DNA from 3 places in the Actinomadura formosensis genome. Region 1 is predicted to be linked to each of the others. Evidence: predicted binding sites of a transcription regulator. Region 1 holds the regulator's gene; each other region holds the start of a gene.
The links. Region 1 encodes LexA, which represses DNA repair genes until DNA is damaged. Its sites were predicted from a motif close to TCGAACANNTGTTCGA; they were not measured.
Positions count from the first base shown of each region.

Region 2: the regulator LexA is predicted to act here: its motif matches at 2,436-2,451, upstream of recA (recombinase RecA).
Region 3: the regulator LexA is predicted to act here: its motif matches at 1,850-1,865, upstream of ACQP1N_RS24825 (DUF6504 family protein).

Region 1 is NZ_CP192011.1:5,050,275-5,054,752, forward strand. It holds gene ACQP1N_RS23835 (vitamin B12-dependent ribonucleotide reductase) at 1-80, opposite strand, end outside; gene nrdR (transcriptional regulator NrdR) at 202-675, opposite strand; gene ACQP1N_RS23845 (LysM peptidoglycan-binding domain-containing protein) at 933-1,268, opposite strand; gene lexA (transcriptional repressor LexA) at 1,443-2,144, shown strand; gene leuS (leucine--tRNA ligase) at 2,200-4,478, opposite strand, start outside.
Region 2 is NZ_CP192011.1:2,422,880-2,427,357, reverse strand. It holds gene rny (ribonuclease Y) at 1-13, opposite strand, end outside; gene ACQP1N_RS11510 (regulatory protein RecX) at 507-1,013, opposite strand; gene recA (recombinase RecA) at 1,150-2,268, opposite strand; gene ACQP1N_RS11500 (ATP-grasp domain-containing protein) at 2,544-3,413, shown strand; gene ACQP1N_RS11495 (hypothetical protein) at 3,510-3,869, shown strand; gene ACQP1N_RS11490 (glutathionylspermidine synthase family protein) at 3,873-4,478, shown strand, end outside.
Region 3 is NZ_CP192011.1:5,263,296-5,267,773, reverse strand. It holds gene ACQP1N_RS24840 (quinone oxidoreductase family protein) at 1-446, opposite strand, end outside; gene ACQP1N_RS24835 (TetR family transcriptional regulator) at 523-1,215, opposite strand; gene ACQP1N_RS24830 (hypothetical protein) at 1,534-1,806, shown strand; gene ACQP1N_RS24825 (DUF6504 family protein) at 1,911-2,186, shown strand; gene ACQP1N_RS24820 (DUF4328 domain-containing protein) at 2,224-2,904, opposite strand; gene ACQP1N_RS24815 (hypothetical protein) at 3,004-3,342, opposite strand; gene ACQP1N_RS24810 (response regulator) at 3,425-4,072, opposite strand; gene ACQP1N_RS24805 (sensor histidine kinase) at 4,086-4,478, opposite strand, start outside.

The DNA of each region.
Region 1 (4,478 bases):
GTGAAAATGCGCTCGACCTTCAGCCCTTTGCGGCCCCCCTTGCCGCGCCGCGTCGGCGAGCCGCTCACCGTCTCCGTCATGGCCTTCCCCCTTCTCGGGCCCTCCCGCCGGGCCCAGCTCAGGAACAACCGCGCCGCCGCACGGGCCATGCCCGCGCGGAAGCGCCTTTACATGTGCTGGCGTGTGTTTCTGGAACCGTCCCTACCGGGACGGGCCGGGCTCCCCCGAGGAACCGGCCTTCCGCAGTGCTTCGATCTCCTTGGCGAAGTCGTCCAGCGACTCGAAGCTCCGGTAGACCGAGGCGAATCGCAGATAGGCGACCTCATCGAGTTCGCCGAGCGGCCCCAGGATCGCGAGGCCGATCTCGTGCGAGGGGATTTCCGCGGATCCGGACGACCTGATCGCCTCTTCGACCCGCTGTCCCAGCTTCGCGAGCGCATCTTCGTCCACCGGTCGGCCCTGGCAGGCCCTGCGCACACCGGCGATGATCTTTTCTCGGGAGAACGGCTCGGTGACGCCGCTGCGCTTGGCCACCATGACGAGCACATTCTCCTGCGTCGTGAATCGCTTGCCGCATTCGGCGCACGAGCGGCGGCGCCGAATCGCGGCGCCGTCGTCGGTCGAACGGCTGTCGATCACTTTGGTGTCAGGGTTGCGGCAGAACGGGCAGTGCACGCTTGATTCCTCCCCTGACGAAAACGAGTTACACCGATGTGAGTGCCATATATAGGGAACTACATCGATGTGACTACTAGATGTTGTGGTCAACCGTACGGCTCGGCACAAGGGTTCGCAACCTGATCAGGCGCCTCACGGGTCACCCCCGACACGTCCGCGCAGGTCATCTCACCGGTCCCGATTTTCCGTCCCGGCGTGTCGCGGCACGGCGTCCGCCGCGATCGCGGAACACCCGGCCGGATTCGGTGCGCGGGTCAGCCGGCGGGAAGGCGGATCTCCTGGCCGGGGTGGACGGTGGGGTCGCCGCCCAGGCCGTTGAGGTCCATGATCCGCTGGACGGCGCGCCGGGGGTCGCCGCCGGGGTCGGCGGCGGAGGCGATGTCCCAGAGGGTCTCGCCGGGTTCGACGACCACGGTTCTCGCGGGACGGGACGGGCCGTGGCGGCTCTCGCGCGAACCGGCGAAGGCACCGGGCCCGACGGTGGCCCAGAGGGCGGCGAGGGTGACGGCGGCGGCGAAGGCGACCACGACGGCGCGGCCGCGCCGGGTCAGCCGGATCGGGACGTGGTCACTGTGCGGGGAACCGGGCATCTCCGCTCCTCGACGTCGAATGAATTTTCGATCGAACGCCTGTACGATGTTCTATCAAGGGAAGGCCAGAAAAAGCGAGTGCATCTTCGAACAATTGTTTGATCATTTGGCCGGGACGCGATAGCGTTCCATGACGAGGAGTGACCGATCGAGGCGCCCGGGAGGCGACGAGCGATGAGCAAGGTCCGGCAGCTGCCCGACGGGCCGATGGACGAGACGGGCCTGACCCAGCGGCAGCGCATGGTGCTGGAGGTGATCCGCGACTCGGTGCAGCGCCGGGGGTATCCGCCGTCGATGCGCGAGATCGGCGAGGCCGTGGGGCTGACCAGTACCTCCAGCGTGTCCCACCAGCTCAGGTCGCTTCAGCGCAAGGGCTTCCTGCGGCGCGATCCCAACCGGCCGCGCGCGGTCGAGGTCCGGGTGCCGGGCGCGACGCCGGTGCGCACGGACGAGGAGCCCTACGACACCGCCACGGGCCGGCCGGCCGCGGCACGGCCCGCGCCCGCGTACGTGCCGCTCGTCGGCCGGATCGCCGCCGGTGGGCCGATCCTCGCCGAGGAGGCCGTCGAGGACGTGTTCACGCTGCCGAAGCAGCTCGTCGGCGAGGGCACCCACTTCCTGCTGAAGGTCACCGGCGACTCGATGATCGACGCCGCGATCGCGGACGGCGACTGGGTGGTCGTGCGGCAGCAGCCGGTGGCCGAGCAGGGCGACATCGTGGCCGCCATGATCGACGGCGAGGCCACGGTGAAGACGTTCAAGCGCCGCGACGACGGCCACATCTGGCTGATGCCGCAGAACCCGGCCTACGAGCCGATCGCCGGCGACGAGGCCTCGGTCCTCGGCCGGGTCGTGGCGGTCCTCCGCAAGATGTGACACGCCCGCCGAAACGGCCGCCGGACGGTTCCGGCGGCCGTTTCGGCGTGCCCGGTCAGCGCTTGGGAACGATGTTGACGATCTTGGGTGCACGGACGATGATCTTGAGAATCTCGGCGCCGCCCAGGGCGTCCCGAATCTTGGCCGAGGCCAGGGCCTTGCGCTCCAGCTCTTCGTCGGCGATGCCGGGCGCGACCTCCAGCCGGTCGCGGACCTTGCCGGCGATCTGGACGACACAGGTGACCGACTCCTCCACCAGCAGCGCCGGGTCGGCGGACGGCCAGCCCGCGCGGATCACCGGTGCGGTGCGTCCCAGCAGTTCCCACGCCTCGTCGGCGGTGTAGGGCGCGAACAGCGACAGCAGGACCGCGATCGTTTCGGCGGCCTCCCGGACGGCCGGGTCGGCCGGGCCGGGGCCGGAGTCGATGGCCTTGCGGGTCGCGGTGACCAGTTCCATGATCCGCGCGATCGCCACATTGAACCGCTCCGTCTCGACCAGCGTGGTGACCTCGTCGATGGTGCGGGCGGTGGCGCGGCGCAGCGCCGTGTCACCGGATGCGGAGTCGGCGCCCGGCGCCGAGGAGACCTCGGTCGCGATGCGGTGCACGCGGGACAGGAACTTCGCCATGCCGTGCGGCGACACGTCCGCCCAGTCGATGTCGTCCTCGGGCGGGCCGGAGAACAGGATCGCCAGCCTGACGACGTCCACCCCGAACTCGGCGATCTGCTCGCCCAGGTCGACGCCGTTGCCCAGCGACTTCGACATCGCCTTGCCCTGGTTGATCACCTGGCCCTGGTTCAGCAGCCGGCGGAACGGCTCGGTGAACTCGACCATGCCCATGTCGTACAGGACCTTGGTGAAGAACCGGCTGTACAGCAGGTGCAGGATGGCGTGCTCGACACCGCCGGTGTACTGGTCGACCGGCATCCACCGGCGGACCTGCTCGACGTCGAACGGGCCGCCCTCGTAGCCGGGCGAGCAGTACCGGAAGTAGTACCAGGACGAGTCGACGAACGTGTCCATGGTGTCGGTGTCGCGGGTGGCGGCGCCGCCGCACTTGGGGCACTCGACGTTCACCCAGTCGGCCGCGGCGGCCAGCGGCGAGGTGCCCTTGGGCGCCAGGTCGGCGCCGCGCAGCCCCTCGGGCAGCGTCACCGGCAGCTGCTCGTCGGGGACGGGGACCTCCCCGCACGCCTCGCAGTGGACGACCGGGATCGGGCAGCCCCAGAACCGCTGCCGGGACACCAGCCAGTCGCGCAGCCGGAAGTTCACCGACGCGCGGCCGGTGCCGCGCCCCTCCAGGATCTCGATGATGCGGGCGATGCCGTCGGCCTTGGTCAGCCCGTCGATCGGCCCGGAGTTGACGATCGCGCCGTCGCCGGGGGTGGCGACGCCGGTCTCGGCCGGGTCGGCCAGCCCGGTCTCGACGACGACGCGGACGGGCAGGCCGAACTTCAGCGCGAAGTCCAGGTCGCGCTGGTCGTGCGCCGGGACCGCCATGATCGCGCCGTGCCCGTACTCGGCCAGCACGTAGTCGGAGGCCCAGACGGGCAGCCGCTCGCCGTTGACCGGGTTGACCGCGTAGCGGCCCAGGAACACGCCGGTCTTCTCCCGCTCGGTCGACAGGCGCTCGATCTCGCTTTCGCGGGAGACCTCCTCGCGGTACGCCTCGAACGCGGTCCGCTGGTCGGGGTGGCAGATCTCCTCGGCCAGCGGGGCGTCGGCGGCGACGACCATGAACGTCGCGCCGTACAGGGTGTCGGGGCGGGTGGTGTAGACGGTGACGGGCTCGTCGCGTCCTTCGATGACGAAGTCGACGTCGGCGCCGGTGGAGCGGCCGATCCAGTTGCGCTGCATCAGCAGGACGCGCTCGGGCCACCTGCCCTCCAGCTGCTCCATGTCGTCCAGCAGCCGGTCCGCATAGTCGGTGATCTTGAAGTACCACTGGGTCAGCACGCGCTTTTCGACCAGCGCGCCGCAGCGTTCGCAGTGCCCGCCGACGACCTGCTCGTTGGCCAGGACGGTCTGGTCCTTCGGGCACCAGTTGACGTGGCCGCCCTTGCGGTAGGCCAGGCCCCGCTCGTAGAAGCGCAGGAACAGCCACTGCGTCCACTTGTAGTACTCGGGGTCGGAGGTGTGCAGGCGGCGCGACCAGTCGAACGACGGCGCGTACCGCTGGAACGAGGACGCCTGCGTCTCGATGTTGGCGTAGGTCCATTCGGCGGGGTGCGAGTCGCGCTTGATGGCGGCGTTCTCGGCGGGCAGGCCGAAGGAGTCCCAGCCGATGGGGTGCAGGACGTTGTAGCCGCGCTGGAACCAGTAGCGCGCCGGGA
Region 2 (4,478 bases), 2.6 Mb from region 1:
GGACGCTCTCCATGAGGCAGATCCTTCCTCGCCGCGGGCCCCTCCGGACTTCGGGACCCTGCCTAGCGAGGATTTACTCGCGCTCGGATGCACGACATCGCGGGGCCACGCGCGGCGCGCCCCGATGCCCCGGCCGTATCCGGTCGGCGAACGGTGTCCTGTGTGCCTCTCAGCTGCTGGAACGTGCTCGGTCGTATGGCAATCCGCAAGACGCGGAGTAACTCCTCACTGCCGTAACGGTAAGCGGCGCGGAGGTAATGAGCAAGCAAACGAAGGGCATTCCGGACTAACCGAACGTCAGCGTGACTCCTTCCTTACCGCCCTTCCCGACCCTCCACGCCCCTTCTCACCAGGCCGATCACTCTTGTGGGGGAGAGTCAGAAAACACCTCACCCGGCAGTCACCCCGCTCCGCAACCCGGAGTGTCACCGGCCCACGTCCGTGCGCGGGGCGCGGGCCTGCCCCGTATGACCTGCCCCATATGACCCGCCCCGTATGGAAGGTGGTCAGTCGAAGGCGTCGTCGGGGATGGTCTCCAGGTCGGTGCTCTCTTCGGCCAGCGCCTCTTTGACCACCCGGTAGGAGAGGCCGGGCGGGTAGCCCTTGCGGGCGAGCATGCCCACCAGGCGGCGCATGCGCTTGGCGGGGTCGGCGCCCCTGGTGGCCGGGAGTTTGCGGTGAACCAGGGCGCGGGCGGTTTCCTCCTCCTCGGCGGGGTCCAGGGACTCGACGGCTTCGTCGACGGTGTCCTCGGCCACGCCGCGGCGGCGAAGCTCGGCGGCCAGGGCTCGCCTGGCCAGGCCGCGGCCGGCATGCCGGGACCGGACCCAGGCCCGCGCGAACGCCTCATCGTCGATGAGGCCGACGTCGGTGAAGCGGGAGAGGACCCGTTCGGCCACCTCGTCCGGGATGTCCTTGCGGCGCAGGGCGCTCGCGAGCTGGGCCCGCGTGCGGGGCGACGCCGACAGCAGACGCAGGCAGATCTCGCGGGCCCTGGCCTCGGGATCGCTCATGCGGCCGTGGGAGCGGCGGCGCCGCCGGGGAAGGTCCGTGCACCGATCGCGCGGTGCCGGGTGAGGCGCCGCCGCCCTGCATACGAGATCATCGCTCACCCTTCGTCAAGAGTCACCCACCGCCGCGGATTCTTGGTTATGAATCACCCGTCTTGGTGGCCTTCGCCCCCCTTTTCGCGGCGGTGGTCCGGCCGGCGGCGGCCGGAGCCGGGGGCGCGGGCGGCGCGGCGGCCGGGGCGGGCTCGGCCTCCTTGTCGACCTTGGGACCGATGCCCAGCTTCTCCTTGATCTTCTTCTCGATGCCGTCGGCCATGTCGGGGTTGGCCTTGAGGAAGTTGCGGGCGTTCTCCTTGCCCTGGCCGAGCTGGTCGCCGTCGTAGGTGTACCAGGCACCGGACTTGCGGACGAAGCCGTGCTCCACGCCGAGGTCGATCAGGCCGCCCTCGCGGCTGATGCCCTGGCCGTAGAGGAGGTCGAAGTCGGCGACGCGGAAGGGCGGAGCCATCTTGTTCTTGACGACCTTGACGCGGACGCGGTTGCCGACGGCCTCGGTGCCGTCCTTGAGGGTCTCGATACGGCGGACGTCCAGCCGGACCGAGGCGTAGAACTTCAGCGCCCGGCCCCCGGTGGTGGTCTCCGGGGAGCCGAACATGACGCCGACCTTCTCGCGGAGCTGGTTGATGAAGATGGCGGTTGTCTTGGTCTGGTTGATCGCGCCGGTGAGCTTGCGCAGGGCCTGGGACATGAGGCGGGCCTGGAGACCGACGTGGCTGTCGCCCATCTCGCCCTCGATCTCGGCGCGCGGGACGAGCGCGGCGACGGAGTCGATGACGACGATGTCGATCGCGCCTGAGCGGATCAGCATGTCGGTGATCTCCAGGGCCTGCTCGCCGGTGTCGGGCTGGGAGACCAGCAGGGCGTCGATGTCGACACCGAGCTTGGCGGCGTACTCGGGGTCGAGCGCGTGCTCGGCGTCGACGAACGCGGCGATGCCGCCCTTCTTCTGGACACTGGCCACCGCGTGCAGCGCGATGGAGGTCTTGCCGGAGCCCTCGGGGCCGTAGACCTCGACGACGCGCCCGCGCGGGAGGCCGCCGATGCCGAGCGCGATGTCGAGGGAGATCGCGCCGGTGGGGATCACCTCGACGGGCGCCCGCGCCTCCTCGCCCATCCGCATGACCGACCCCTTGCCGAACTGCCGCTCGATCTGGGCGAGTGCGGTCTCGAGAGCCTTCTCCCGGTCGTTCGCTGCCATGAGATGTCCTTCTCGTCGTGACTGTCGGCTTCTCGGCCGCTGCTTTGCGCTGTCGAGGGCGACGTTACGGCGGGCCACCGACACTTTTCGAGCCCCCGCGCAATTGTGGACGACGCCGCCATGGACGGCACCGCCATGGACGACGCCGCGCGTCAGAGACCAGCTTACCGAACATCCGTTCGATCATCGCTCGTTATGCCGATTCGAGCATGAATGGCCGTGCGCTCTCTGGTCCCGACCCCGTACGCTGGCGCAGTCCACGGAGGGTTCCGAACATGACGCTGACCGTCCTCTTCTGCGTCGATCCGCTCCATCCCCGGCGCGTTGACCCCCACTTCTCCCGCGAGGCCGCCGCCGTGCGGGACCACTACGGCGAGATCGCCCTGATCGACCACGACGCGCTGCGGCGCGGCGACGCAGAGGACGCCGTCGGCGCGGTGCCCTCCGGCCTGGGGCCCGCCTGGTATCGCGGCTGGATGCTCTCGGCGGAGGAGTACGGCGCGATGGCCGCCGCCTTGAAGCGGCGCGGGACGGTCCTGCTGACGCATCCGGACGACTACAGGCGCGCGCACGAGCTGCCGGGCTGGCATGAGACGTTCGCGGGGCTCACCCCGCACAGCGTGTGGCGGCCCCTCGGCCCGGGGCAGGACCCCGGTGCCCTCCATGAACTGGAGGAGCTCGTCCGTTCGCTGCGCGGCGGCCCGGCCGTGGTCAAGGACTACGTGAAGTCGTGCAAGCACGAGTGGGAGGAGGCGTGCTTCGTCCCCGACGTGAAGAACCTCGCACGGCTGCACGACGTCGCGTCCAAGATGGTCGCGCTACGGGACGACCATCTGGCGGGCGGCCTCGTCGTGCGCGAGTTCGAGGAGTACGACGGCGAGGGTGAGGCGCGCGTGTGGTGGGTGGACGGCGAGCCCGCCCTGGTGGGCCCGCATCCCGACAGCCCTGATGTGGAACTCGATCCGGACGTGGACGCCGTGGCGCCGGCCGTCCGCGCGCTCGGCTGCCGTTTCATCACCACCGACCTGGCCCGCCGCACGGACGGCGCATGGCGCGTGGTGGAGGTCGGCGACGGTCAGGTCAGCGATCTGCCGTCGTCGGTGGACGCGATGGATCTCTACGCCCACCTGCCCGTACCCGAATGACCGGTCGGCGCGGAACCGGGACACATGCCTCTTCCGTCTCATGATCCGCAGTTCTAGGCTGCCTGATCACTGATGCTTGACTAAGGACGTGTGCCCGTGTCCCCACAGGAGACCGATCGCCGGTTCAGCTCCCGCGTCGTGAAAGTGGGAATGGTGAGCGCGCTGTCACTGACGCTCGTCGCGTGCGGCGCCGGTTCGACCACGGCGCGATGCGTCGATCGGAATTCGCCCGGCAGGGGCGGTTACCGGGTCGTCCCGGACGGCAACTGCGACCCCGGCGACATCGACCGCACGTCCCACGCGTACGGCCGGTACTTCTGGTACTACGGCGGGAAGAGCACCTCCGGGTTCGCGTCCGGCGGCAGCGGCATCCGGCCCGACGGGAAGATCAAGTCGAGCAGCGGGCGGACGCTGAGCCGTGGCGGGTTCGGCGGCAGCGGCCGGAGCGGAGGCTGACCCGTGCACCGTATGCGTTCGACGCCGCGTGACGGCTGGGCGGAGAAGATCGAGGCGCACGGCCTGGCCTTCCACCGCACCGCGCACCCCGAGTACCTGACCCGGCCCTACTGGGACGAGTCCGTGCACTACGTCTTCGACATGATCGAGGTACTGGCCCTTGAAACGGCCGTCGAAGAGCTGCACCGGATGTGCCTGGACGTGGTCGAGCACGTCGTGTCCACCGGCCGCTACCACGCTCTCGGCATCCCCGGCTGGGTGGCGCCGCTGATCGAGGAGTCGTGGCGGCGCGGCGATCCGCACCTGTACGGGCGGTTCGATCTGCGTTACGACGGCCAGGGCCCGCCCAAGCTCCTGGAGTACAACGCCGACACTCCGACGGCCCTGGTCGAGAGCTCCGTCGTCCAGTGGCACTGGCTGCAGGACACCCATCCGGGGGACGACCAGTGGAACTCCATTCACGAGCGGCTCGTGGCCCGCTGGAAGGAGATCGCTCCGGCCGCGGGCGGGGGGCCGGTCCATTTCGCCTGGACGGCCGATGACGAGACCGGTGAGGAGGTCATGACGATCGCCTACATGCAGGAGACGGCCGAGGAGGCCGGCCTGCCG
Region 3 (4,478 bases), 210 kb from region 1:
CCGCCCGCCGCCGCGTGCACGAGGACGGTGTCGCCCGCCTGGACGGGATAGGTCGAACGGGTCAGGTAGTGCGCGGTCATGCCCTGCAGCAGCGACGCCGCCGCGTCCTCAAGCCCGACGCCGCCCGGCACGGGGACGACCTTGTCCGCCGGGATGACGGCCTTCTCCGCATAGCCGCCCTGGATGTTGGCCCAGGCCACGCGGTCGCCGACCGAGAACTCGCGGACGCCGCCGCCGACCGCCGCGACCGTCCCCGCCGCCTCCACACCCGGCGTGTACGGGAGTTCCTGCGGGTAGGCGCCCGTCCGGTAGTAGACATCGATGAAGTTGACGCCGGCCGCCGCCACGTCGATCAGCACCTCGCCGGGGCCCGGCTCCGGGTCGGGACGGTCCGCCGGCGTCAGGACCTCGGGTCCGCCGTGTTCGGTGATGACGATCGCGCGCATGTCGTCCTCCTGCGGCTCGGAAATGACGATCTCGAAAAACCGGGGGCCGGCGGCGGTTATTCCACCCGCGCGGCGGTCAAACCCAGTCGCGCATCGTCCGGCCGACGAGCGCGACGGCCTCCTCCACCCGGGCCGCGACCGTCCCGGCGTCCCAGATGTCCTGGCGGGCGCAGTCCTCGAACGCGACCTTGACCGCGGCCAGGTAGAACGCGACGACGATCCGCGGTCGCAGGTCGTGCTCCAGGTCGACGCCCTCGCGCCGCGCGATCTGCGCGGCGAGCGCCTCCGCGGCCGCCGAGTACCGCGCCATCTGCGCCGCCATCAGCGACGGCGTCCTTTCGATCACCTGGCGGACGCGGCGGAACCGGACGCCGTCCGCGGGGGCGCCCTCCGCGATGGTCTGCAGCACCACGCGCATCGACTCGAACAGCGCGGTGAACGGCCGCTCCCCGGGCGGGCGGGCCGCCAGCGCGTCCGCGAGGATCTGGTCGTGCTCGGTCAGGAAACTCGTGACCACATCCTCCTTGGTGGCGAAGTAACGGAAGAACGTCCGTTGCGACACCTCCACCGCCGCCACGATCTCGTCGATCGTCGTGGCCTCGTAGCCCTTGGCGAGGAACAGTTCGAGGGCGGCGTCGATGAGCGCGAGCCGGGTCCGCTGCTTCTTGCGCTCGCGAAGCCCGGCCAGCGCGCGGTCCGGCGCCGGGACGCGGCCTGACGTGCGGCCTGATGTGGGGCCTGACGGGTCGCCGGCAGAGACGGCGCTCATCGGCTCGCTCCTTCTATCCGCCTGACACGGGCACGGGCCGCCCGGCTCACAGAGGCTTCTATCACGGACGGAGCCTCCGCATGCAGGGCGGGTTCCGGCCACCGGAAGACACCTTCCACGGTAATTGGCGCACCGGGAGAACACGCTTCACTCTCATTCCGGGCACCAGGATCGTGAGAATGCCGTACCGGCCGTCCCACTCTGCGGATTCTCCCTGCACAACCGCGTTTTTCGAGTCATGCTGAGAACCGGTCACCATTCGTCGCCGGATGATCGCCCAAGGTCATCGGGGCGGCTCGGACCACGGTGAGGCGGCTGATGTCTGTAGTCGGTGGACAAGAGATCGCCGAGGTGCGCCGGCGTCACCTCGTGGCGCTCGCGCGTGAGATCGAGGCCCGGGGCCTGCCCTGCAGATTCGCGGGGCCCGGCCAGGCCCTGCTGGTCGTCTACGGCCCGCGGACCCGCCGCCGCCTCATGGTGGTCGCGACCCCGACCGGCGAGGGCTGGTCGTACCTGTGGGCGAACGGCGGCATGGCCGACGTGACCGACCTCCTCCTGGCCGCCGACCGCATCAAGGCTCTGCTGGACTGACCCCCGCCTTGCTCCCGGAGCGGCGGCTTCCCTAGACTTTGATGCGAACATTTGTTCGAAGCCGCATGCCCTTCCCCCGTGCGGTGAGCGGGAGGGTGAGGCGGATGACACGCGTGTTCGGTGATCCGGTGGACGTCTGGACGAACGACGGCCGCCCGGTCCGGTTCGTCTGGCGCGGCCGGCTCTACGCCGTCCGGAGGGTGCTGGAGCACTGGGTCACCACCCGTGACTGGTGGCGGGAGCAGCAGCCCGCCGGCGAGGCCGCCGGGGAGCGGGAGTTCTGGCGGGTCGAGGCGACCCCGGACAGCGAGATCGGCGTCTACGAACTGCGCCATGACGCGGCCTCGGGCGCCTGGCTGCTCTCCCGGATGTGGGACTGACGCGTGCGTCCCCGGGGCCGCGGCTCCGGCGCCGCCCCTAGCCTTCGCGGCCGAGCTGGAGGCGGGTGATCTGGAAGACGGTGGCCATGCAGAGGGCGGCGGCGAGGGCCTGGAGAGCGGCCGCCGCCACGCCCACGTGGACGTCGAAGCGGGCGTCGGCGAGGGTGTCGACGCTGCCGTGGGCGAACATGTGGCTGAGGAGCAGGCCGAGAAGGGCGCACACCCACCAGCCCGCCACGACCAACCCGGCGGCGTGGCGTTCGGTCATCCGGTACCGGCCGCTGTTGACCCACACCTCGTACACCATCCGCGGCGGCAGCCACAGGTTGACGACGGGCATGAACCAGCCGAGCAGCACCCAGGCGCGGTGGTGCCGGTGCGGGCCGGGCGACTGCCGGAACGCGCGCCACAGCCAGGTCAGGTAGAGCAGCCCGGTGACCGTGGCCATGATCGTCCCGATCGTGAACACGTCGGTGTAGGGGGCGAGGGCCTTGCCGGTGGTCACCGCGTCATAGCTGTCGTGCGTCGCCCCGCGCAGCGGATGCGCGATCCTCAGCAGGCTGATCCCCGAACCGAGGGCGACGAACGCGTTGAAGCCGAGCAGCATGAACACGGCCACGCCGACCGCGCGGAAGTCGCGGCGCCGCGCCCACGCGCCGCACGCCGGGCACCGGTCGACCTCGGTCGGGATGATGTCGCCGCACAACGCACACGGCATGATCAGCCTCCCTCGGCCTTTGCGCCTAGCTGCTTCGGATACTACGTACGTTTGACTGCCGCGGCCTCACGAGGGTTCGCGGACGGGGCCCACCGATCGTCACACGCGGAACATGAACTCCGCGGCCGAACAGGCGAAGCCGGCGGTGACGGCCGCCCAGGCGGCGAGCCTGCCGAGGCCGCCCGTGGCCACCAGCCGCTCGGGGCGGAAACCGGTCACCGCGAGCAGCGCCCACCATTGCGCGGTGAGCGCGATCGTCGCGTACAGCGAACCGAACCCGATGAGCGAGAAGAACAGGACGACGGCGACCGGGGTCGCGGTGTGCGCGAACAGCGCGGCCCCGCGGGCCGGGCCGTGCAGGCCGCTGCGCAGCCGCAGGAGGACGACGCCCCAGCCGATGCCGCACAGACCCCAGATGACCAGGACGGTCACGGGCATGCCGTTCAGCGACTCCGGTGCCAGTGCCGTGTTCCTTCCCCCGAGTGCCCCGTATCCCGTCTTCCCGTGCGTTCGCCGCGGGTCAGGTCATGAGGCCCGACTCCCACGCCCAGGCGGCCGTCTCCACCCGGTTCCGGGTGCCCAGCTTGCGGTGGACGCTCCCGAGATGCGTTTTGACCGTGGAGAGCGACACGAACAGCTCCCCGGCGATCTCCTCGTTCGTCCGGCCGCGGGCGACGAGCCTGACCACGTCCAGCTCCCGGTCGGTGAGCGGCTCGCGCGGCGGCACGGGCGCCGGCCGCGGTCTCGCGAGCCGCTCCAGCAGCCGGACGGTGATGGACGGCGACACCAGCGACCCGCCGGTCGCCGCCGCGCGGACCGCCTCCACCAGCAGTGCGGGCCCGCTGTCCTTCAGCAGGAACCCGACCGCGCCGCCGCGCAGCGCCCCGTACACGTACTCGTCCATGTCGAACGTGGTGACGATCACGATGCGGAGCGGGTCGGGGACGCCCGGGCCGGCCAGCGCGCGGGTCGCCTCCAGCCCGTCCGCCTTCGGCATCCGGATGTCGAACAGGCACACGTCGGGACGGAGCCGGCGGGCCAGCGCGACGGCCTCGGCGCCGTCGGCGGCCTCCCCGACCACCTCCATGTCGGGCTGTGAATCGACGATCATCCGGAATCCGGTCCGGACCATCTCCTGGTCGTCGGCGACAAGTACGCGGATGGCCACGAGAGCGATTCTGTCAGCATTCCCGGCCCGGCGTCCCTCCGGCGGGCAACCACGCGACGACCTCCCAGCCGCCCTCCGGGCGCGGACCGGCGCGCAGCCGCCCGCCGAGCGCGCCGACCCGCTCGGCGAGCCCGGGGAGCCCGAACCCGCCGGACGGCAGCCGCCGGCCGCGTCCCCGCCCGTCGTCGCGCACCGCCACCTCGACGTCGCCGCCGATCCGCGCGAGCGTCACCCGCACGGTCGCGGCGTCGGCGGCGTGCTTGCGGATGTTGGTCAGCGCCTCCTGCACGACGCGGTGCGCCGACGCCACCACCTCGGGCGGCAGCGGGCCGAGGCCGGGCGCGAGCGTCAGCGCGGCCGGCGGATGGGCGAACCCCTCGACCAGGGCGCGCAGCTGCGCGAGGTC